DNA from 3 places in the Ochrobactrum sp. AP1BH01-1 genome. Region 3 is predicted to be linked to each of the others. Evidence: predicted binding sites of a transcription regulator. Region 3 holds the regulator's gene; each other region holds the start of a gene.

What was found. The regulator LexA, encoded in region 3, represses DNA repair genes until DNA is damaged. The targets are predictions, from matches to a motif close to TGTTCNNNNTGTGTTCNG.
Region 1: parE (DNA topoisomerase IV subunit B) is a predicted target of LexA. The motif match lies at 2,566-2,583, and genes of this name have one in related genera.
Region 2: J9800_RS20470 (helicase-related protein) is a predicted target of LexA. The motif match lies at 5,337-5,354, and genes of this name have one in related genera.

The regions. Positions count from the first base shown of each region.
Region 1 covers NZ_JAGPOU010000001.1:461,050-469,357, forward strand. The annotation lists gene J9800_RS02060 (GGDEF domain-containing protein) at 1-636, shown strand, start outside; gene lipB (lipoyl(octanoyl) transferase LipB) at 695-1,462, shown strand; gene J9800_RS02070 (DMT family transporter) at 1,469-2,398, opposite strand; gene parE (DNA topoisomerase IV subunit B) at 2,708-4,813, shown strand; gene J9800_RS02080 (hypothetical protein) at 4,905-5,087, opposite strand; gene J9800_RS02085 (GNAT family N-acetyltransferase) at 5,170-5,658, opposite strand; gene gatA (Asp-tRNA(Asn)/Glu-tRNA(Gln) amidotransferase subunit GatA) at 5,649-7,130, opposite strand; gene J9800_RS02095 (GNAT family N-acetyltransferase) at 7,143-7,619, opposite strand; gene gatC (Asp-tRNA(Asn)/Glu-tRNA(Gln) amidotransferase subunit GatC) at 7,623-7,910, opposite strand; gene J9800_RS02105 (metal-dependent hydrolase) at 8,024-8,308, opposite strand, start outside.
Region 2 covers NZ_JAGPOU010000006.1:140,622-148,929, forward strand. The annotation lists gene J9800_RS20455 (CarD family transcriptional regulator) at 1-405, opposite strand, end outside; gene fdxA (ferredoxin FdxA) at 978-1,316, opposite strand; gene J9800_RS20465 (RNA-binding S4 domain-containing protein) at 1,692-2,078, opposite strand; gene J9800_RS20470 (helicase-related protein) at 2,080-5,166, opposite strand; gene J9800_RS20475 (acetyl-CoA C-acetyltransferase) at 5,883-7,067, opposite strand; gene J9800_RS20480 (GlcG/HbpS family heme-binding protein) at 7,252-7,683, shown strand; gene J9800_RS20485 (hypothetical protein) at 7,825-8,025, opposite strand.
Region 3 covers NZ_JAGPOU010000002.1:395,213-403,520, reverse strand. The annotation lists gene lpxB (lipid-A-disaccharide synthase) at 1-140, shown strand, start outside; gene gltA (citrate synthase) at 234-1,526, opposite strand; gene gltX (glutamate--tRNA ligase) at 1,756-3,177, opposite strand; gene J9800_RS07260 (ComEC/Rec2 family competence protein) at 3,439-5,952, shown strand; gene lexA (transcriptional repressor LexA) at 6,042-6,761, opposite strand; gene J9800_RS07250 (molybdopterin molybdotransferase MoeA) at 7,001-8,215, opposite strand; gene moaC (cyclic pyranopterin monophosphate synthase MoaC) at 8,298-8,308, opposite strand, start outside.

The DNA of each region.
Region 1 (8,308 bases), on a different contig from region 3:
CCGGCCATCAACACCGCTCGCAAAGATAACCCGGCTGAACTCGCAGCCTCTCTGTCATTGTTCCAGACCAAGATCGTTGAAGTGAAGTTTCTGCTGTCCGAACTGTTTCAGGCAGCGGCGGCCATGGAAACGGGCCGTGATCCGCTGACACGTGCGCTCAATCGCCGTTTCATGCCATCAATACTGACCCGCGAAGTACGCATGGCGTCCCAAAAGGCAATGGATTTGAGCGTTCTGATGATCGATATCGATCATTTCAAGAATATTAACGACACATACGGGCACAGCAGTGGCGATGCGGTTCTTCAGCAGGTGGCCGAAACGATCCTTTCGCTCTGCCGCCCGAGCGATTTTGTATTCCGCTATGGCGGGGAGGAATTTCTGGTCGCTTTGGTGGAAGCAGACGAGGACAAGGCCTTCGCAATCGGCGAGGAACTGCGCAGGCAGATAGCCCAACAGCCCATGAACCTTCCCGATGGCGCACGCCAGTCCGTCACCCTGTCGATCGGTGTTGCGGCATTCAACGGACATCCAGACTACAGCCACCTCGTCAATGCCGCTGACCGGGCGCTCTATCGCGCCAAGCAGGGCGGCCGCAATCGCTGCGAAAAGGAAATTCCGCTCGCGATTGATTGATCGCAGAGGCATTTTGCCATCTGGCGGTTACGCTTCAAAACCGCCATATGCTGCCATCATGACGAATAGTTCCGCTTCACCCGTTTCCGAAACAGCCACACCAAAGCCGCGCGAACGCGATGCGCTGGAGACGCATTTTCTGCCGCAACAGTCGGACGCGCCGCCGGTAGATTGGGTTGTCGCAGACGGGCTGACGGACTACGAGGAGGCACTCGCCTTCATGGAAGCGCGTGTGCAGGCCATTCGGGAAGGCACTGCGAATGAACTCGTATGGCTGGTTGAACATCCCTCGCTTTACACGGCAGGAACAAGCGCCAATGCGAGCGACCTGCTGGCACCCGACAGCCTGCCCGTATTCAACACGGGGCGCGGCGGGGAATATACCTATCACGGGCCGGGCCAGCGTGTCGCCTATGTGATGCTCGATCTGAAACGCCGCCGCGAGGACGTGCGTGCCTTCGTGACGGCGCTCGAACAATGGATCATTGAGAGCCTCGCCGAGTTCAACATCAAAGGCGAGCGTCGCGAGGATCGCGTTGGTGTATGGGTTACGCGACCTGAAAAACCCCGCCTAGCCAATGGCAGTATATGTGAAGACAAGATCGCGGCTATCGGCATCCGCCTGCGGCGCTGGGTAAGCTTTCACGGCATTGCCATCAATGTCGAACCGGATCTCGGCCATTATTCCGGCATCGTGCCTTGCGGCATCTCGGAACATGGCGTCACAAGCCTTGTCGATCTCGGGCTGCCAGTGACGATGGGCGACATGGACGTCGCTTTGGGAAAAGCGTTTGAGACAGTCTTCGGCCCGCGTCAGCTCAAATAGCTGTGATCACGCGACTGCGTCAGCTTTCACCCGACGTTCCCGCATGAAAACATAGAAGCCCGATCCGACGATGATTGCGATACCCAGCCATTTCGACGGCGTCGGAAAATCGCCGAACACGATCAGGCCGACCAGAACAGCATTGACGATTTCCAGATATTGGAACGGCGCCAGCATGGACGCGGGCGCCAGCTTGAACGCCTGCACGACCATCAGGTGGCTGACGGTCCCGATCGTTCCCAAAAGCAGTAGGAGCAGCCAGGGCTGGATGCCGTGCGGCAGTCCGAAACTCAAGTCACTATGGCCCGCAGCGGTTCCAAAAATCATGGCGAGACCTGCAAACATCCAGCCGCCCACGCCGGCATAAAACTGCATTACAAGCGGGCTTTCCTTCGCACCGTATTTACGGTTCAAAATGAGATAGATCGCAAAGGTTACGGCGGTCGCCAGCGGCAGAAGCGAGACGGCGCCGAAAATCTCGAAACTCGGCTGGATCACGATCATGGTGCCGATCAGTCCGATGCCGACAGCGCTGAATCTCCTCCAGCCTACCTTTTCCTTCAGGAAAATGGCCGAAAAGAGCGTCAAAATAAGTGGTTCGGCAAAGAAGACAGCCATCGCATCCGCGAGCGGCATATACTTGACTGCCGTAAAGAAGCAGAGTCCGCCAAACCCCATCAACGCTCCGCGAATGAGGTTGCCCGCCAGATGCTGGGTTCGCAGCGCAGCAAAACCGCCAATAATGAGCAGGATGAAAAACATCAGCCAGCACTGGACGAAGAAGCGCATGAAGGTAACGGTGGCCGGAGGCATATGGTCTGCCATGGCGAGCCACTTGCCAATGGCATCCATCAGCGGCAGCAAAAGCACCGAGAGCACCATGATCGCCATGCCTTTTACGTGCGCTTCCATGCCGCCTGTCGCGCTGCTCTGCATTTCAAACTCTCGGTATCTGGAATGTTCCCCGCTATCGCTCTATGCGAACTGCCGCAGCGTTTCCATCCAATTTGCTCGGAATTGTCCCGCTTGTTTGACTTTCGACCGCTTTCTGGTGCAAATCAGTTCCGTTCTGAACAAAACCCTTTGAAAAAGCCGTGCGCAAACGGAACGTAAGGCGAACTTTAGTCGCCTTTCGCGAGCGCGCATGGCATCATTCAAGTGATTCGCGAACAGTATTTTCCGGTCGATGGCGAGCAATCTCGGCACTGGCCTCCTGAAATTCAGATAGAGAGCTTTTCGGAACAGATGGACGATAGCAACGATCTCTTCTCGAGAGTAGTTAACAATGCCCGAGAACGGGAACAGGGACGACAGGGCGAAAAACCCGTGTCGCCACAGCCTGTTGCCCAGCCGGTGGCAGCGCCGTCGCTCTCTGTTCCAAAGCCGGTAACGACCAAGGCGCCGCCTGCTTCATCGGCAGGCGACGACTATAACGCATCATCCATTCGTGTTCTGGAAGGTCTGGAGCCGGTCCGTCTGCGTCCCGGCATGTATATTGGCGGCACTGACGAAAAGGCGTTGCATCACCTCTTCGCCGAAGTCATCGACAACTCAATGGACGAAGCGGTCGCTGGGCATGCCAATTTCATTGAAGTGAGCTTCGATGCCGATGGCTTTGTCACGGTTTCGGACAATGGGCGCGGCATTCCTGTGGACGAACATCCGCAGGTGCCTGGAAAATCCACGCTCGAAGTCATCATGACCAAGCTGCACGCAGGCGGCAAGTTTGACGGCAAGGCCTATGAAACGTCAGGCGGTCTGCATGGCGTCGGTGTTTCGGTGGTGAATGCCCTTTCCGATGTGCTGGAAGTGGAAGTCGCGCGCAATCGCCGCCTTTATCGCCAGCGCTTTTCTCGCGGTATTCCGCAGGGTGGGCTGGAAGATGTCGGCGAAGTGCATAACCGTCGCGGCACCCGTGTCCGCTTTCATCCGGACCCTGATATTTTCGGCAAGACGGCACAGCTCGATCCGCACCGTCTTTATCGCATGGCGCGATCGAAAGCCTATCTGTTTGGCGGCGTTGAAATTCGCTGGAACTGCGACCCTTCCCTGCTCGATCCCAAAAAAGAAACGCCCGAAAAGGCGGTGTTTCACTTCCCTGGCGGCCTCAAGGACTATCTCGAAGCATCGCTCGGCAAGGAACACCAGGTCACGCGTGAAATTTTCGCGGGCAAGACCGAAAAACAGGGCGGACACGGCGCTGTGGAATGGGCCGTTTCGTGGTATGGCGGCGATGGTTTCGTCCACTCCTATTGTAACACCATTCCGACGGGCGATGGCGGCACCCATGAAGCCGGTCTGCGTATCGCCCTGACGCGAGGGCTGAAAGCCTATGCGGAACTGACCAACAACAAGCGCGCTTCGATTATCACAACCGACGACGTGATGGTTTCGGCTGCGGGAATGCTGTCAGTCTTCATCCGCGAACCGGAATTCGTCGGCCAGACCAAGGACAAGCTTGCCACCGTCGAAGCACAGCGCATCGTGGAAAATGCGATCCGCGACCCCTTCGATCACTGGCTCGCGGCCTCTCCGCAGGAAGCGTCTCGCCTTCTGGAATGGGTGATTGATCGCGCTGACGAGCGTTTGCGCCGTCGTCAGGAGAAAGAAACCGTTCGCAAAAGCGCAACGCGCAAGCTGCGCCTTCCCGGCAAGCTTGCCGATTGCACACAAAACGCAGCTGCCGGGGCAGAACTCTTCATCGTCGAAGGTGACTCGGCAGGCGGTTCAGCCAAACAGGCACGCAACCGCGCCAATCAAGCCATTTTGCCGTTGCGCGGCAAGATTTTGAACGTTGCTAGCGCAGGACGCGAAAAGCTCACAGCGAACCAGCAGATCGCTGATCTTATTCAGGCGCTCGGCTGCGGCACACGCAAAAACTATCGGGAAGACGATCTGCGCTATGACCGCGTCATCGTCATGACCGATGCTGACGTTGACGGTGCGCATATTGCGTCGCTGCTCATCACATTCTTCTATCAAGAAATGCCGGATCTGATCCGCAACGGCCATCTCTATCTGGCAGTGCCTCCGCTTTTCCGTCTGAGCCAAGGCGGAAAGGTCGCTTATGCGCGTGACGACGCGCACAAGGACGAACTTCTGCGCACCGTATTCACCGGGCGCGGCAAGGTCGAAATCGGGCGTTTCAAAGGTCTCGGTGAAATGCGGGCCGAACAACTCAAGGAAACCACCATGGACCCGAAGAAGCGCACGCTTCTGCGGGTTCAGGTCGACGAAGAATATGTGGACGAAACCCGCAACACCGTTGATGAATTGATGGGCACCAAGCCGGAAGCCCGTTTCCGTTTCATTCAGGACCGTGCGGCTTTTGTCGAGGAGTTGGATATCTAAATTATGTTTCAAGGATGAACGGCATTGTGAGCCCCATGCCGTTCAATTTCTTTTTCAATAAAACTGTTTAAGCCTCTAATAAAATATAGCTTCAGGCTTTCACATCAATACCGAGCTTGGCTTCGATCTCTTCAATCGATTCTTTGACGAAGAATGTTTGATCTGTGCTCAACGTCACAATGCGTGTGCCGGTTCCATAAGTATTGTAGCACAGAACATGATTGAAATTCACGGCGAGCTTTTCACCGTTCACTTCCGTCAGCATGATCCACATCGCTTGCCCTCCTCCTGATGTATCCACTCTCTAGAAGGATAGGCACGACAGAACGTTCGGCAATGGTTGCGAGAAGCTGGCTTCAAAGCTTTGCGCGCATTCTCACCTTTTCGACTGTTTTCCGGAAACTCTGCGACCATTCCTCTCCCTGCCACTCGATCTGGAAACCAGCCTTTTTATAAAGACTGATCGCAGGTAGATTGTCCGCATGCGTGCCAATCAGCGCTTCATCGAAGCCATCGAGCAGGATTTGCGCCATTAGGGCATCCAGAAGCTGTCCACCAATGCCCTGCCCGTGCCAAGGCGGATCAATCCACAAGTCGGAAATGTAATTGCTCTGCGGGATCCTCGCGCCCCAGCCCGCCAAAGCTCCAGCCCTTTCGGCAATCAGAACACCGTCCGCATTCTCTTGAAGATCGTGCAGGAATTTGGTTTCAAGGGCCTGTTGTCGATCAGCGGTCAGTTCAATATCGCGCGCAGCTATCCGCCAAGCGCTGACTGCTAATGCAGCCATAGAAGCAAATTCGCCGGGAAAACCCCGGCGAATAAGAAGATCGGATTTTACCACCATTTTGCCGGAGTAAACCGTCCGGCTGCCTGTTCGATGGCGTGCGCCGCCTGGAACAGCGTCTCTTCCTCGAACGGACGCCCGATCAACTGAAGCCCGAGCGGCAAACCCTTGTCGTTAATACCAGCTGGCACGGCAATGCCCGGCAGGCCGGCCATGTTTACCGTTACCGTGAAGATATCATTGAGGTACATCTTGACCGGATCGTTCGCGAGGTCCTCATCGGCAAGGCCAAAGGCAGCAGATGGTGTTGCCGGCGTAAGAATTGCGTGCACGCCCTTGGCGAACGCATCTTCAAAGTCCTTCTTGATCAGCGTCCGCACCTTCTGCGCGCGCAGATAATAGGCGTCGTAATAGCCTGCGGACAGAACATAGGTGCCGATCATGATGCGGCGCTTGACTTCCTTGCCGAAACCAGCCGCACGGGTCTGTTCGTACATATCGGCAATGTCCTTGCCTGGCACGCGCAGCCCGTAACGAACACCGTCATAACGGGCGAGGTTCGATGAAGCTTCGGCAGGCGCTACGATATAGTAGGCCGGAAGCGCATACTTCGTGTGAGGCAAGGAAATATCGACAATTTCCGCACCGGCATCTTTCAGATACTGAATGCCCTTCTGCCAGAGTTCTTCGATCTCGTCCGGCATGCCATCGACGCGATATTCCTTCGGAATGCCGATCTTCATGCCCTTGAGCGACTTACCGATAGCGGCCTCGTAATCCGGGATAGGCAGATCGACCGACGTGGTGTCCTTAAGATCAAGTGAAGCCATGGATTTCAGCAAAATAGCTGCATCGCGCACGTCGCGGGCAATCGGTCCGGCTTGATCGAGCGAGGATGCGAAGGCCACCGTTCCCCAACGCGACACGCGGCCATAGGTCGGCTTGATGCCAACCGTGCCGGTGAAAGCCGCCGGCTGACGGATCGAGCCGCCTGTGTCGGTTGCGGTCGCGCCAGCGCAGAGCTGTGCGGCAACAGCGGCAGCCGAACCGCCCGACGAACCACCAGGCACCAGATCGGCGTTGGAACCCTTGGCGCGCCAAGGGTTCTTGACCGCGCCGTAATAGGAGGTCTCATTGGACGAGCCCATGGCAAATTCGTCCATGTTGAGCTTGCCGAGCATAACCGCGCCATCGGCCCACAGATTAGCTGTGACGGTCGACTCATATTCCGGCTTAAAACCGTCGAGAATGTGGGAGCAGGCCTGCGTATGCACGCCCTTAGTCGCAAACAGGTCCTTCACACCAAGCGGGATGCCCTCCAATGCGCCCGCTTCGCCCTTCGCAATACGCTCATCCGACGCCTTGGCCATCGAGCGCGCCTGATCGTGTGTCACCTTCACGTAAGCGTTGATGGCTTCATTCGCGGAATCGATAGCGGAAAGATAGGCGTCGGTCAGTTCGGTCGCTGTGATGGCCTTGGCCTTCAGCTTGTCGCGCGCTTCGGCAATGGTCAGTGCGGTCAGTTCGCTCATCGTCAAATCCTGTCAGTGCGCCGCAGTGAGGCGCTTTTCAAAAAAGGCGCTGTATTCGGATTCCGGATAGTCCAGAACCACACCGCAGCGCGTAAAACCTGAATTCTCATAAAGCCGCCATGCACCGGCAAAGCCGGGCCCCGTGCCGGTTTCGAGCACAAGGCGCGAAATGCCCTTGGCCTTTGCCATATGGACAATCGCATCGACCAGAACAGAACCAACGCGCTTTCCGCGTATTTCCGGAAGGGTGAACATGCGCTTCACTTCGCCGACGCCATCACCGTGCATCTTCAAGGCACCGCAGCCGACGGCCTTGCCGTCCTCGTCGCGTGCCACGAAAACCGTCATGTCCGGTCCCGCCATCTGCTCAACCGTCATCTTGAACTGAAACTCCGGCGGAGACAGCGGCAGAAGATGCGCATTCAGTCCTTCGACCAGCGCGCGGACATCGTCCTGCAAAGGGGTCTCTACAGAAACCCGAATGGCCATGATCTACTCCACGACCTTGGGTACGACGAAGAAATTGTCTTCCGTAACCGGTGCATTGGCGACCACCGCAGCGGCAATCCCGCCATCGGTCACCTTGTCATCGCGCATGCGCATTGCCATCGGCGTAACGGAAGTCATCGGCTCGATACCATCGACATTGACTTCATTCAGTTGTTCGACAAAGCCAAGAATGGCATTAAGTTCGCCAGTCATGCGTTCGGCATCGTCATCGCTGACGGCGATGCGCGCCAGATGTGCGACACGCTTGACGGTAGAAATATCGACGGACATCCTGTTCTCCGCAAATGCTCGATCGGGCGGCGAACCGCCACCCTGAAAAGTTTTCCTACCGGCTATAACGGTGCGATTGTTGAAGCGCAACATTTCTTGCGCTCAAGGCCCCCTCAGAAGCTGTGAACCGTTCCTGCAGGATCGGCCAGCACCTTGGTTTCCCTGTGATCGGCCATTCCGGCCACGAATTTGTCGGCCCTCTGATCTATGATCGGGAAAGAGGCGTAATGGCACGGCAGCACGGTTTTGAAGTTGAAATAACGCTGACAGGCGAGCGCCGCAACCGCCCCGCCCATCGTGAAGCGATCACCAATGGGAACGATACCGATCTCAGGCTGGTGAAGCTCGTTGATAAGTCCCATATCCGAGAAAATATCCGTGTCGCCCATATGGTAGAG
Region 2 (8,308 bases), on a different contig from region 3:
CGAATAGGACTGTTCCGGCTGGTTTTCAGCGCGGAAAAGATCACGAACGACTTCAGAAATCGAGATCAGGTCGCCGGAATTGATCTTTGCATCATATTCCTGCGCGCGGCGCGACCACATGGTGCGCTTCACACGTGCGCGGCCCTGTACGACCTTCAAAGCACGTTCAACATAATCGGTCTCCGAAAGCTTGCGCATGCCGATGGAAGCGGCCTTGGCAACCGGCACCTTCAGGCGCATCTTGTCTTTTTCGAAATCGATCACGAAAAGTTCGAGTTTGTGACCTGCCACTTCCTGCTCTTCGATCGTCACGATCTGGCCAACGCCATGAGCCGGATATACGATGGCCTCACCGGCCTTGAAACCGCCACGCGCTACTGGAGACTTTTTCTGCTGGGATGACATACGCTTCATTACTCCCTGTTGTGCCCGGCGCGACCCGCCGGTTAACACATGATGTTCGACCGCGCTCCGAGGAAATGAAGCACGGACGTTGCTTGTCGGTTTGCAACTGAAAACGTGTCTGACGGCAAATCTAACCAACCGGGTGTACGGTGAGGGGGACGACGCCAGATCGCAATCATCTTCCCCGGTGCCATTCAGCCCGGTACTAAAGATCAGCCCTTTCAGAGATTAACGCATAGCGCCACGACTTGACGTCCAGTCACCGAAATTATTGTGACAACCTAACACAATTTCGCGCAAGAATCAACAAATTGCCAGATATGCCGTATCTGGCAACGCAACACACCTAAAAGATGGGCGTTTTCCCGTGATTTTATTCGTCTTTTGCCGGTGCATTGCAGAAAATGCAAGTGATAAATCCTGCTTTTCCGTAATGTCTGGCATCCTGTCAGTCTTAACAGGATGAATGGTCATGTTCCAGAAGTGCGAAGCCTTCTGGAACAACGAGATACTTATATATATACGGTCCAGCTTTCTGCAGCCGGAAGGAACGGCTGCAATACCTGACGGTATTAGTCGCCGCTACCCGGCTCTGCAGAGAAATACTTCTCCAACTTGCCGGCCACGCCATCCATTTCCTTGGCTTCCGGAAGGGCGTCCTTCTTCGCGGTAATATTGGGCCATTTTGCCGCATATTCCGTATTCAGTTCCAGCCACTTGTCGAGGCCCGGCTCGGTGTCGGGGCTGATCGCCTCGGCAGGGCATTCCGGTTCACATACGCCGCAGTCGATGCACTCGTCGGGATTGATGACGAGCATGTTTTCGCCTTCGTAGAAGCAATCGACCGGGCAGACCTCGACGCAGTCCGTATATTTGCAGCGAATGCAATTATCGGTCACGACATACGTCATCGTCGAACTCCTGTTGCCGCCCGAATTCCTGAACAGGCAGCTTATCTATCCTACAGCTTTGCGCCGATATTCCGACAAGCCGACGATCGGCCAACAACCGGCCAGCAACCGGCTTGAGGTTTTGGAATATCTCGCCACGAAGTCACTGTGCACGGAAATGGTTGCGGGTATCAGCCCATGCCCTTTTATGACAATGCGTGAGGTAACGATTTTATCCTGCCATGACAAGGGTACAAACGCCGCAATATCACGAAGTCAAGCACATCTGAAACAGCATTTCGTTTGACGCCTTTCAGATGGAAAAGGCTTTCTCCGAAACGGTTCGGTGAGCAATTTCCATCACCGTCGCAACTGGCCTGCGGCAACACGTCCATGTCAGTTTCCGCGCAAACGATCCGTTTCGCGCCGCTCTTTCTTGGTCGGCCTTCCCGCGCCGCTCTCGCGCTGAGGCGTTGCTGCCTCGGGTACCCCCGCCGAAGCTGGCACCGGCGGCGAAAGATCCTCATAAAGCAGCTGGGCTTCGGGCGCCGGCCCCCGGCGCTCTCCCGGAGCAAGGATCTTGTAGACGAGAATGCGCCGGTCGAGCGTAATGGTCAGTACGTCGCCAACCTTCACCTGATGGGCAGCCTGCTCGATCTTGTCACGATTGACCCGGACCTTGCCGCCGACGGCGAGTTTCGCCGCCAGCGATCTTGATTTGACCACGCGCGCAAAGAACAGCCACTTGTCGATTCGCTGTCTAGCGCCTGTTTCCGCGGCCATATTACTTCTTCATCTGTTCTTTCAGAGCCAGAAGCTTGGCGAAAGGCGAGTCGGGATCGATGCGCGCAGGACGCTCCTGCTCGACGCGCTTGCCAGCCGGATGGCTGTGATCGCGCTTCTGCTGACGCTGATTGCCGCCGCGGAACTCACCCTTATTGGCACCTTCACGCTTGTTCTCGCCGTCATGACGCTTTTGCTTGTCGAAGCGCTTGCCGCCGCGATCGTTGCGAGCCTGCTGCTCTGCGCCTTCGGACTTGCGTGCCTCGCCACCCTGATCACGGTTCTGATGACCACGATTCTGGTTGCCGCGATTTTGACGCTGACGGTTCTGATCCTGATTACGGTTGCGGCCCTCGAAGCGACCCTGACGCCAGAGAAGAACGGGCTTTGGCTCTTCAGCCGCCGCTTCTGCTGTTTCACCAACAGGTGCCGCTTCCGCTGCCGCAGGAACAGCTTCGTCCACCTTGGCTTCGGTTTCTGTCTCAGCAGCGACAACCGGCGCAGGTACGGGTTCTGCGGCTGGGACAGCGGGCTTTTCGGCTTCTGCAACCGGCGAAATGCCAGCTTCCTTGGCGGCAGCTTCAGCCGCGAAAGCGTCTAGCTCGGCAAGCTTCGCCGTCACGGCAGCCGCTTCCATCGCCTCATGGCGATAACCGAGGCTGCGCAGGATTTCCTCCATGTCCTCGGTCGTCGCACCCAGAATGGACATCATGGCGGGCGTGACGATGAAGCGTCCGCCGTCATAAGCGCCATCCGGACGCGCACCGGAACCCGGACGCCAGGCGAGCGCGGGGCGAATGAGATCGGCAAGACGTTCCAAAATGTCAATGCGCACGGCGCGGCGGCCAAGCACGCGATAGCCTGCCAGACGATAGAACATCGGATCGAACGCCGGGTCGACCACGACCGAGGTGCGGCCAGCGGCCAGCACATTCACGACATCGCCGTAACCGGCGCGTTCGCGACCATCGTTCTTCAGTGCCCAGAGCAACGTGATGAGACCAGCGGGAGCGGGCTTCAGCAGCATGGGCATGAAAACGTGATAGGCGCCGAAACGCACACCAAGGCGGCGAAGTGCCGCGCGTGAATCCTGATCGAGACCGCGCACTTCCTCCGCCACATCGCGGCGCGGAAGAATGCCCAGATTCTCGACGATCTGGAATGCGAGACCGCGCGTCATGCCGGTCAGGGCATCGGCGGCAGCCAGATCGGTAAGCGGCTTCAGAACGGTCTCGATATGATGTGCGACGAAACGGTCGATGCGCGCGGCAACCTTATCGCGCGCTGCTCCCGTGAGCTGTTCGTCGGCCAGGATCACTGCGCGCGGCTTCAGCAGGTCATCGCCCGCAACCAGCGTTGCGACCGTTGCGCCAACCCAGCGCATGACGCCATCCGAGCCCAGCGCGAAATCGCCGTTCGGCGCAGCAGCAAAGCGCTCCGCGCGACGTTCGAACTCGGCGGCCAGCGCCTTTTGTGCAGCCGACTTCACCGCCTTGGCGTCCGGCCCCTCGGCCTGAACGTCAGCGGTAAAACGGAATCCTTCCAGTTGCCCGACATTGTGGCCTTCGACAATCACGTCTCCGGCCGGGCTGATTTCTGCTTCAAGCATGGCATTCTCTCTCAGGCGCCTCATAAGCACGCTTGTCCTGCGGTCTACAAAGCGTTTCGTCAACCTTTCATGCAGCGCGTCGGACAATCTGTCCTCAATTTCGCGCGTCTTTTCCTGCCAGTGTGTCGGATCGGCAAGCCATCCCGGCCTGTGCGACACAAAAGTCCAGGTGCGGATTTGCGCCACGCGATGCGACAGGGTGTCGATTTCCCCCTCTGTGCTGTCGGCGCGGCGCACCTGTTCGCTCATATAATCTTCATCGACGCTCCCTCGGCGGACAAGATCCTGGTAGATGGTTGCAATGATATCGGCATGCTGCGCCGGCGCGATCTTGCGATAGTCAGGCAGCGCGCAGGCGTCCCACAAAAGCTCGATCCGCGCCGGTGTCGTCGCAAGCCGCACAATCTCTTCGTCTTTCGACAAATTTTCAAGCGCTTGTTGGTCGACAGCGGGCAAAGCCTTGGCCAGCCCTTCGACCGGCGCAGGCGTTTCCAGAGAATATCGCAGGGAATCGAGCGACGAAAAGTCGAAACGCGCCGTGCGCCATTGCAGAACCTTCACCGGATCGAAATTATGCGCTTCCACCCGTTCGACCAGTTCCTCGTCGAAAGGATGCACCTGCCCGGTTACGCCAAATGTGCCGTCACGCAGATGCCGGCCCGCGCGCCCGGCGATTTGCCCCACTTCGGCAGGCGTCAGATCGCGGAACTGATAACCGTCGAATTTGCGGTTCTGTGCGAATGCGACATGATCCACATCCAGATTGAGCCCCATGCCGATGGCATCGGTCGCCACCAGAAAATCGACGTCGCCCGACTGGTAAAGCTCCACCTGGGCATTGCGGGTCCGGGGGCTGAGCGCGCCCATGACCACTGCGGCCCCGCCGCGCTGGCGGCGGATCAGTTCGGCAATCGCATAAACCTCGTCGGCGGAAAACGCGACGATGGCGGAACGGTTGGGCAGGCGCGTAATCTTCTTGGAACCGGCATAGGCCAGATGCGACAAGCGCGGACGCGTCACCACATTGATGCCGCGGAGTAGCTTTTCCAGAATCCCGCGCATGGTCCCGGCACCGAGCAGCAGCGTCTCCTGCCGCCCGCGCAGATGCAGGATACGGTCGGTGAAAATATGGCCGCGCTCAAGATCACCGGCGAGCTGCACCTCATCAATGGCGACGAATGCCACATCGGTGCGGCGGGGCATGGCCTCGACGGTGCAGACGGAATAGCGCGCACCTGGCGGCACGATCTTTTCCTCGCCCGTCACCAGCGCAACATTGGCTGCACCGACCCGTTCCACGACGCGGTTATAGACCTCGCGCGCCAGCAGGCGCAGCGGCAGGCCGATCATGCCGCTTCCATGCGACAGCATGCGTTCGATGGCGAGATGCGTTTTGCCAGTATTGGTCGGCCCAAGCACCGCAGTCACATCGCGGCCACTCAGGGTCAGCGGCAAATCATGGGCAGGGAGTTGGTTCATGCCAATAATCGGATTCCCGGTACAAGCGCCCTTCACGGGCTGGATGCTGGTTCTGCGATAGCACTATACGACCTGCACCGAAAGCGCTCCTGTTAAAGTTTAAGTATGGGCCAATCGCCGATATGTCGATGGCTGATGTGAAGTCGGTCAATAACTTGTCGATTAACAATTGGAACGACTCTGGAACGAATCGGCGACGAATCGCTGACTCCGAGAGCTTCGCCATTTGTTCACGGCAACATATAGTAAGCCTGACACGCACGCCCACAACATAATGAATCAGATGTTCCGCTTTTCGGTGTTCTCCTGACGCGAAATGGCGGGGGTCGTTAACCTTTGGCAAAACCTGTCAACAGACTGATCCACGACAACGGGATTCCTCAGAAAATCTTAATCGTTACTGATACTTCGTTAATGCCGGAACGAGCGAAAACCCGGTTTTCGTTAACCTTCAGGCCAAAGCCGGAACGAATCGGCGACGAATCGCTGATTTGCAAGTTTTCTCCCTTTGTTCTCACAACATATGGTGGTCGATGCCTGTTGTTAGCGCTAGAAAACCAAGCCTGAAGCGGCTTGATAGCCGTTTCAACCGATTTTCGTTAACGTTTACGGCAATTCCATCATGCCGACGTCACCGATTTCAAACGCCCCATTGCGGAAAGAAAAAGGCGGCCGGAGTTAATTCTCCGCCCGCCTTTTTCCGATGAGGGAGAAAATCAGTCGCGCTCGACGCACAAGGCAATCCCCATGCCGCCCCCGATGCAAAGCGTCGCCAGACCCCGCTTGGCATCACGGCGCTGCATTTCATGGAGCAGCGTTGTCAGCACCCGTGCGCCTGAGGCGCCGATCGGGTGGCCGATGGCGATTGCTCCGCCATTGACGTTGACGATATCCGGGTTGAGACCGAGATCGCGCACGACAGCGCATGATTGCGCTGCAAAGGCTTCATTGGCTTCCACCAGATCGAGATCGCCAACGCTCCAGCCCGCCTTTTCGAGCGCCTTCTTGGTAGCCGGGATCGGACCTGTTCCCATGATCGCCGGATCGACGCCGGCTGTCGCCCAGGAAACGATACGTGCGAGCGGCTTCACGCCGCGTTTGGCGGCTTCGTCTGCATCCATCAGGACAACTGCGGCAGCGCCATCATTGATGCCGGATGCATTGCCGGCAGTAACCGTTCCTTCCTTGTCGAAGGCCGGTTTGAGCTTGGCCAATGCGTCCATCGTCGTGCCGGGCCGGATATATTCATCCGCTGAGACAACCACATCGCCCTTGCGGCCTTTCACAGTAACCGGAACGATCTCATCCTCGAACCTTCCGGCGCTCTGGGCGGCTTCTGCCTTCTGCTGCGAGGCCAATGCGAATTCATCCTGATCGGCGCGGGTCAATTGCCACTGGCGGGCGATATTTTCGGCGGTGATCCCCATATGATAGCCATTGAAGGCATCGGTCAGGCCGTCTTTCAGCATGGTGTCGATCATCTTGAAGTCGCCCATCTTCACGCCCGAACGCAAATGCGCGCAATGCGGCGCCATGGACATGGATTCCTGCCCGCCCGCCACGACGATTTTCGCATCGCCGGAGAGAATCTGCTGCATGCCGAGCGCAACCGCCCGCAAACCGGAGCCGCATAGCTGGTTGATGGAAAACGCTGTGGTTTCCTTCGGGCAACCGGCATCCATCGCCGCCTGCCGTGCCGGGTTCTGCCCTTCACCTGCCGTCAGCACCTGTCCGAGAATAACCTCGTCCACATCCGTTGCGTCGACACCGGCACGTTCCAGCGCGCCCTTGATGACCGTGGCGCCCAGTTCATGCGCCGGGATATTGGCAAACGCACCGTTGAAAGCGCCCACCGCGGTACGGGCCGCGCTGGCGATGACGATGGCTTTCGGTTCGGACATTCTTTCCTCCATAAAATGTTGCGCAACAAAAGACCAAATTTCTGGCCTTGGCAAGCTTTGCCGCATTGCTTCAGCCGTCTTCATGAAAATCGATAAAGTGTTTTTCCGGCCAGTAGCAGCATTGGAATGTGCATCCTCGGCCATGATCGCTAAACTACATTTAGCTATATCTAAGGAGACAACCATGCCGTCACTGTCGCTCGAACGAGCCAATACGATCATCGCCGGTGCTTTTGCCAAGGCTGCCGAGCTGAAATTGAAGCCGCTTGCTGTTTGCGTTCTTGATGCCGGCGGCCATGTGAAGGCTTTCCAGCGTCAGGACGGGGCCTCCATGCTCCGCTTCGAGATCGGTTCGGGCAAGGCCTACGGCGCGCTTGCGGTCGGCACCGGCTCGCGCTGGCTGAACAATCAGGCCAAAGATCGTCCACACTTTCTGGAGGGGCTGTCAGGCGTGTCGGGCGGCAAGATCGTGCCGGTGCCGGGCGGCGTTCTGATCAAGGACGAAAGCGGCGAAATTCTCGGCGCAGTCGGCATTTCCGGCGACACATCGGACAATGACGAAATTGCAGCCATCGCCGGTATCGAGGGTGCCGGTTTCACGTCGGACGCAGGCTGAGCTTTTCCACCAGAAAACGCAGAGCGGTTCTGCGATTCCATATTAAGCAGAACCGCTCTGGCCCCTTGTTGGAGTAAACCTGCATCCCGCCCCTAAGGTATAGTGTTCGCCGGTTGCAGCGCCACGGGGAACTTCAGCGCCTCAACGCAGATTTTTACCAGCAAAATGCGCCACCGCCCCCGGGAGAGCATGTTCCGTGCTCCCAACTTGGCATGGTGTGTCGGACATTTTCTGCAGTTGATCTTCGTTGTATAGTGTATTGCCGGCTACATTGAAGAACGAAATTCCAGAACTTACGGACAAACCACCATTCTGGATAATAAGCCTGATAATATCTTTCATATCAACATCCATTGCCTAAAAATTAGATGAAAAATATATTTTATACTTTGTGGCAATATTATGATTTTCAATTTTCTTGAAATTCCCAAAATAATCCGAAACAGTTTTAGAAATAAGGTACAGATAATGGATAATTGAAATTCAGAGTTGTTTTCAATAGGAACGAAGCTACTCTAGCCATATATTGTTACTGCATTCCAAAAGCATCCAACTGGGTCTGGAAACCATCCATCCGACTGATTTACTTACAAAAAATATTCATATCGCTGTTGAGGTTTTCTAT
Region 3 (8,308 bases):
GGCTGATGCAGCCCGGGTCGGCACGGCAGGCGCAACTCGATGGCTTCGACAAGGTTGCTTCGATTATGGCGACGGAGCGGCCGTCTGGCGAGATTGGTGCCCGGGTAATTCTGGAACTGGCAGGCAATTCAAGGAGCTAACCACAGAGCAGCTCCCGCTTTTGGATGATATACTCAAGGCATGAAAAAACCCGGTTGTTTTGGCAACCGGGTTTTTTTGTGCAGACCTGATACTTATTTGCGCTTGGCGAGCGGCACGTAATCGCGCTCGGCAGCGCCGGTATAAAGCTGGCGCGGACGACCGATCTTCTGCTGTGGATCTTCGATCATTTCCTTCCACTGTGCGACCCAACCGACGGTGCGAGCAAGTGCAAAGAGAACCGTGAACATTTCGGTCGGGAAGCCGAGAGCCTTCAACGTGATGCCGGAATAGAAGTCGATGTTCGGATAAAGCTTCTTCTCAATGAAGTATTCGTCCGTCAACGCGATCTTTTCGAGTTCCATTGCGACGTCGAGCAACGGATCGTCCTTGATGCCGAGTTCGCCCAGAACTTCATGGCAGGTCTTCTGCATGATCTTGGCGCGCGGATCGTAATTCTTGTAGACGCGGTGACCGAAGCCCATCAGACGGAACGGGTCGTTCTTGTCCTTTGCACGGGCGATGAATTCAGGAATGCGATCGACAGAGCCAATTTCAGCCAGCATGTTGAGCGCGGCTTCATTCGCGCCGCCATGGGCAGGGCCCCAGAGGCAGGCGACGCCGGCAGCGATACATGCAAATGGATTGGCGCCCGAAGAGCCGGCAAGACGCACGGTCGAGGTTGAGGCGTTCTGTTCATGATCCGCGTGGAGGATGAAGATGCGGTCCATCGCACGCGCCAGAACCGGATTGACCTTGTAGTCCTCGCACGGAACACCAAAGCACATGTGCAGGAAGTTCGACGCGAAATCGAGGTCGTTCTTCGGGTACATGAACGGCTGGCCAATATGGTACTTGTAGGCCATGGCAGCAAGCGTCGGAACCTTGGCGATCAGACGGATCGATGCGACCATACGCTGATGCGGATCGGTGATATCGGTCGAGTCGTGATAGAATGCCGACATCGCACCGACGCAGCCGACCATTACGGCCATAGGATGAGCATCACGGCGGAAACCCGTAAAGAACTTCGTCATTTGCTCGTGAATCATCGTGTGGCGCGTCACACGATAGTCGAAGTCAGACTTCTGGGTTGCGGTCGGCAGTTCGCCGTACAGAAGCAGATAGCAGGTTTCAAGAAAATCACCATGCTCGGCGAGCTGATCAATCGGATATCCGCGATAGAGCAGGGTACCTTCATCACCATCGATGTAAGTGATCTTGGATTCGCACGATGCCGTGGACGTGAAGCCCGGATCGTAGGTGAACATCTGGGAATTCTTATAAAGTGGACCAATATCAACGACGTCTGGTCCGACAGTGCCTTGTCGCACAGGCAGGTCGAATGTTTTGCCTTCTAGTGTAAAGCTGGCTGTCCTATCTGACATCGTGTTTCCTTTCATGTCCACTTTGCCGCCCGCACGACGGCAGAATTGTAATCGTCGCTATAATTTGTCTTTTATCTCTTGGAATGGCCCCCGCCCCTTAGGGGACCATCAGCGTTCACGCATTATCCTAACGATTTTGCTCGTCAAACTATCCCAAACGGTCTGCGATGCAATGCGTAATTTGAACTATTTACGCCGCTTTTGTCACGTCAGCGTGAATGCTCCCACCTTAAACGATTTGATCGCGAATACGCCCGAGGGACTCTTCCCGTCCAAGAACAAAAAGCACGTCGAACACTCCCGGAGAGGTGGCGCGACCGGTCAGTGCCGCGCGCAAGGGCTGTGCAATCTTGCCGAGTTTCAGACCGGTCTTTTCGGCGTGAGTCCTCACAACGGCGTCGAGAGAATCGACCGTCCAATCGGTCGCTGCTTCCAGATCCGGCAGTACGGATTTGAGTACACCACGACCTTCGTCATTCAGGAGGGAGGCTGCCTTCTCATCAAGGTCTAGGGGACGAGCAGCGAAGATGAACTTCGATCCGTCAGCAAGCTCCACCAGAGTTTTGGCGCGATCCTTCAAGCCAGGCATCGCGGCGAGCAATTGTGCGCTGCGCTTATCGTCCAGCGCATCGGCAATTTCCTGGCCACCCTCGATCTCCGGCAGAACAGCAACAAGTGCATCATAGAGCGCCCGGTCGTCGCTGGCGCGCATATAGACGCCGTTGATCGCCTCCAGCTTCTGAAAATCGAAACGGGCTGCTCCTTTGTTGATGTCTTTCACATCGAACCAGTCGATCATCTGTTCGGTCGACATGATCTCGTCGTCGCCATGGCTCCAGCCGAGGCGCACGAGATAGTTGCGCAGGGCCGCAGGCAGATAGCCCATCGCACGGTAGGCGTCCACACCCAGAGCGCCGTGACGCTTGGAGAGTTTTGCGCCGTCAGCACCATGGATAAGCGGGATATGCGACATCTGCGGCACGTCCCAGCCCATCGCGTTGTAGATGACGGTCTGCCTTGCGGCATTGGTCAGATGATCGTCGCCGCGAATAATGTGCGTCACGCCCATATCGTGATCGTCGACAACGACCGCATGCATGTAGGTGGGCGTGCCATCGGAGCGCAGGATGATGAAATCGTCGAGATCCTTGTTCGGGAAGCGCACATCGCCCTGCACGGCATCCTGCACGAGGGTTTCGCCTTCCTGCGGCGCCTTGATGCGGATAACCGGCTTTACGCCTGCAGGTGCTTCAGACGGATCACGATCACGCCAGCGACCATCATAGCGCGGCGGACGGCCATCGGCCCGCGCTTTCTCGCGCATTTCATCCAGTTCTTCTGGTGTGGCGTAGCAATAATAGGCCTTGCCAAGAGCGACGAGCTCTTCCGCAACTTCTCGGTGGCGAGGCGCGCGCTCGAACTGCGAGATGGCTTCACCATCCCAATCCAGACCCAGCCAGGTCAGCCCATCGAGAATGGCAGCCGTCGCGGCGTCGGTGGAACGTTCCCGGTCGGTGTCTTCGATACGCAGCAGCATCTTGCCGCCGTTGTGCTTGGCATAAAGCCAGTTGAACAAAGCAGTGCGCGCACCGCCAATGTGCAGATACCCCGTGGGCGAAGGGGCAAAACGGGTAACGACCGGTTTCGACATGATAGCTCCACTATGTCGTGCGCCATTCTAAAGCAGCGGCGAATGCCGGAGACACAGGCGCAACTTGAATTCCGATGCCTGCGCGAGACAACCCGGCAGGTAATCGCGGTTCTTTATACGAACTCACTCGATTTCAGCTGCGGTTCATGTAGCATAGGCAGCAATGTGCGCAAGGGCTTCGCACCCCTTTCGCACTGATGTGCTGTCGTTCTTTCGGGGTACTTCGACGGCGTAGGCCAACTTTTGCGGTCAGGCGGGGGCATGACAGGCATCAGGGAAGTGAGCGATGCTAACGAACGGGCGCTTGTCAAAAGCATGCCTGATGGCTCGTTGCGCGCTCTGTTTCCAGAGGCTTGGCCTCTAAGTGAAGCCGAAATCTCAGTAACCTCATTACCGGACAAGCCTCCGGTGATGAGCCTGCGTGAACGGCTTTTGTCTATAGCGTCGGTCACAGGCAGGCAGATCAAGACTGCAGTCGAAACGGAAGCTGGACGTGGCGTATTCTTTCTTTTGCTTCCGGTTTTTGCCGGCATTGGCGCGATTATCTATTTCACACTCTCGTTCGAACCTGCATGGACTCCGCTTCTATCCATGTTCGCGATTGCTCTCATCGTGCGCATTGCGACACGCAGGCATTTCGCGGCCGCCCAAGCCATGACCTTGGCAGTCGCACTGTTAGCAGGGCTTGTGGCTGGAAAATGGGAAACGGAACGTCGCGCCACGCCAATGCTCGGCTCCGATGTGGCGACGCGACTGACAGGCCGGGTTGTTGCCCTTGATTATCAGGATAATGGCAGTTGGCGAATAACGTTAGAGGTGCTCCAAACGGAGCGCCCGAAACTCCGGTTTCCGCCGAAGCGCGTTCGCATCAATGCCAGAGACATACCGGCGACAACAGCAATTGGCAGCGGGTTGACCGGTTTTGCGCGGTTGCGCATCCCTTCAGGTCCGGTTCGTCCCGGCAATTATGATTTCTCTTTTCACGCTTATTTCAATGGCATCGGTGCCAACGGGTTCTTTCTTGGAACCCCAAAAGTGGCGATGGTTCCCCCACCAGCTGAACTGACAGCGGAAATGTCCCAGTGGATCGCAATGCTAAGGGTCCGGGTTTCTGAACGAATCGAGGAGGTGATCGGAGGGGAGGACGGTAGTGTCGCTTCGGCGCTCGTGGCAGGCACCCGTGCAGGGATCAGCGAGCAAACCAATGACGATCTGCGCAAGGCAGGCCTTGCACATATTCTGTCGATCTCGGGTTTGCATATGGCGCTCGCCGCTGGCGTTGTCATGTTGACGCTACGATCCGCTTTCGCGTTGTTTCCTGCTTTCAGCGTTAGGCATCCGGTGAAGAAATACGCGGCATTTCTCTCCCTGCTAAGCTGTACCTTCTACCTTGCCATGTCAGGCGCGGACGTCGCTGCGCAGCGAAGCTATGTGATGATCGCGGTTATGCTTGGAGCCTTGCTGGTGGATCGCGCTGCCATCAGTATGCGCAATCTGGCCATCGCGGCGCTCGCCATGATCGCCCTTTCGCCGCATGAGATATTGGGACCGAGTTTTCAGATGTCGTTCTCTGCCACTGCTGCGTTGATCGCCGGATATGCCTGGTGGAGCGAACGCAATGCACGCAGGCATGTCGTTGCAGAGAAGCGTGAGAAGGCCGCCTATGGCTTTGTTCCACGGATATTGAAACCGGTCGCGGCAGCGGCGGCCACCTCGCTCATTGCCGGGCTGGCGAGCGGAATTTTTGCCGCTTATCATTTCAATAACACTGCACCGTTGGGGCTGGTCGGAAACGTTCTGGCTGAACCCGTAATAGCTCTTCTTGTGATGCCCTTTGCCGTCTTCGGTCTTGTGCTGATGCCTTTGCAGCTCGATTGGGTCCCCTTGCAGATAATGGGGTGGGGTATTTTCGCCGTAAGGCACATTGCTGCCTTCGTCGCGGCGTGGTCGCCGGATGGCAATCCGGGAACCATGCCCGCGCTTGCGCTTGTTTTGTGGACCATTGCGCTGGTTCTCGCGGTCGTGCTTTCCACCAGACTGAAAGCTCTCGCGCTGCCGTTTATCGTTCTTGGGCTGACAGTTTTCATCCGGGAGCCTTTTCCTGACATCGTAATATCTGAAGATGCCAAACTAGTAGGCGTCCGGTTAACGGATGGACGGTTCGCGGTTAATCGAAATCGACCCTCACAGTTCACAAGCGACAATTGGAAAACCGCTTATCTGGTCGAAGAATTCGTCCCCCCGGCTTCGGTTAAAAACAAAAAACAGGCCGGTTTCGATGGTTTCGAGTGTGACGAGGGCGTGTGCACGATTACTTTGCGTGACGGTCGCACGCTTGCCTATACCGGAGAACCCTCAATGCAGGAGATAGCCTGCAACATTGGGGATGTGGTCATTCTCGCTGTTCCGGGCCTGGATGTCGCGTGCCATCGCTCAGTTATTGTCAGCATCAGCAAACGCGATCTGGCGTTGAAGGGAGCCGTGGAAATCAGACTTGGACAACGACGGGATGAGAGTCCCTCTATCGCGGTTGCAATAGGAAAATCGCGTGAATCTTCGAAGTCCAAAATGAGCCAGCAGACGTCCGATTTGCAGCCGCGCGACCGAATTACCTATGCTGTTGATGTACCAAGCCGCCTTTGGCATTTGCATCGCATCCATTCGCGTGCAGCGCGCGGCTTGGCCGAACGCGAGTACAAACCAAAATCCGCAGTTGTTCAAAAGGTGGCGGACTGTTCATCACACGCAGGCGATGAACCAACGCACTGCGATTGATCTAGAGCGGCATCTCGATTCTGTTTCAACCCAACCGCTCCATCTATTATCTTACGCGCGGCCTATCTCTTAAACCGGCTATCACTATTCTAATAACGGCGGATCAGACCGACAAGCTTGCCTTGTACCCGCACTCGATCGGGACCGAATATCCGCGTTTCATAAGCGGGGTTAGCCGCTTCGAGAGCGATGGAGGCACCCTTGCGGCGAAAGCGCTTCAAAGTTGCTTCTTCGTCATCAACCAGAGCTACTACGATTTCACCGGGATTTGCAGAATCTCCGCGTTTGATGATCACCGTGTCTCCGTCGAAGATTCCAGCGTCGATCATTGAATCTCCCTTGACCTCAAGCGCGTAATGCTCGCCCGCGCCAATCATTTCGGGCGGAAGACTGAGGGAATGGGTCTGATTCTGGATAGCCGAAATGGGCACACCCGCAGCAATCCGCCCCATGACCGGTACGGACACGGTGGCGGATGTGTCGTCGTTGATGGCTATAGGGGCAGGGCGAGCCGGCGCAGGCGGTGCTTTGCCCAGACTGCCTTCGATAACGCTAGGCGCAAACTTCTTCTGCGCATTGAGTCCAGGAGCGATTGAATCCGGTAAACGCAGAACCTCAAGCGCACGCGCCCGGTTCGGCAGGCGGCGAATAAAACCACGCTCCTCAAGAGCGGTGATCAGGCGATGGATACCCGATTTTGAAGCCAGATCGAGCGCTTCCTTCATTTCGTCGAAGGAGGGCGGAATGCCCGTTTCTTTCAAACGTTCATGAATGAAAAGCAGAAGCTCGTGCTGTTTACGGGTTAACATGCGCGACACCCTCCCGGCCAAGAATCGAGAAAAACAAAACCAGAACGAACACTATATGTTCCAGTCTTGTTCTGCAATGGTTTTAAAACCGTTAATGCTTCAGGGAAGGAAAGACAGGATGCTCCGACGCCCGATTTCCAATAAGCCGCAGGTCAGACGATATTCTGAAAAATCTATATTATACGTTAACTTAGGATGAGTTCTTAACGTTTAGGTGAGCCCATAACGCGGCGTGGCGCTTATAGCATGAGGATGCGGCAGTCATCGCCGATAGCGGATTCAGGAGCGTTCTCATCTCTGATGAGAAGGGCTTTGGAGCGAACCAGAGCGGACAACATGGACGAATCCTGCACGGGAAAAGGCGATGCGATCAGGGTTCCATCGGGGTGTGATTCGATTGTGGCGCGGATATAGTCGCGGCGGTGATCATTTGCAGGCAGGGAAGTACCCAGCTTTGCGGGCCGGATATCGGCATCGAGGTTAGTTCCAGCAAGCTTGGCGACGAGCGGCCGAAGAAAAACAAGGCTGCAGACCAGGCTCGAAACGGGATTGCCCGGCAGGCCGATGACGTGAACGAGCTTGCCGTTCACTTTGATGCGTCCGTACATCAATGGCTTTCCGGGCCGCATGGCGATCTTCCAGAAATCGAGATCGACTCCAAGTTTTTGCAGCGCGCCATGCACGAAATCCCGGTCACCGACTGAAGCGCCGCCAATCGTAACCAGAATGTCGATGCCGCTTTGCAGGCTATCTTCTATTGCCTGTTCGATTTTCGCGGGATCATCCGGAATGATCCCTTTATCTTGCGAAGTTCCGCCGGCCCGCCTCGCGATCTCGGCAATTCCAACACTGTTCGATGCAACGATCTGGTCCTTCCCGGGTATTTCCCCTGGAGGCACAAGTTCATCACCGGTGGCAATAATTGCTACCTTGGGCTTTTTGAATACGTCGATTTTCGCATTGCCGCTGGCAGCTGCTAGCGAAAGGGCGGCGGCATCCAGTTCGCGCCCTGTTGGAATGACGATGTTGCCGGGCGAAAAATCGAGGCCCGCGCGGCGTATATGCCGTCCCGGCTCTATGCCTTCGCGGACAGTCAACCGGTTGCCCGAGCGCTCGGTGTGCTCCTGAATGACGATTGTGTCGGCGCCTTTGGGTAATGGCGCGCCTGTGAAAATACGGACTGCCTGTCCGATCCCTAATTCGCCGTCGAAACGATTGCCCGCTGCCGATTCGCCGATGATATCGAACTCGATGGGATAAGCGATGCTGTCTGGTGCGATCAGGGCGTAGCCGTCCATCGCTGAACCGTCAAACGGAGGCTGTAGAAAATGGGCCAGCACGGGCGTTGCAACGACACGTCCACCCGCATCTGACAAAGCGACCTGCTCAGTCCCATGCGGCTCTGTGGATTTCAGAATATGGGCCAGTGCTTCATCGACAGGGAGAAGGGACATGGTGTTTCCTCTCGAAGTGAATTGTTGACCCGCTTAGAGCATAAAGCCTGTCTTGAAAAATTGATCCAAAGCAAAGTGCGCTCTACGCTTTCC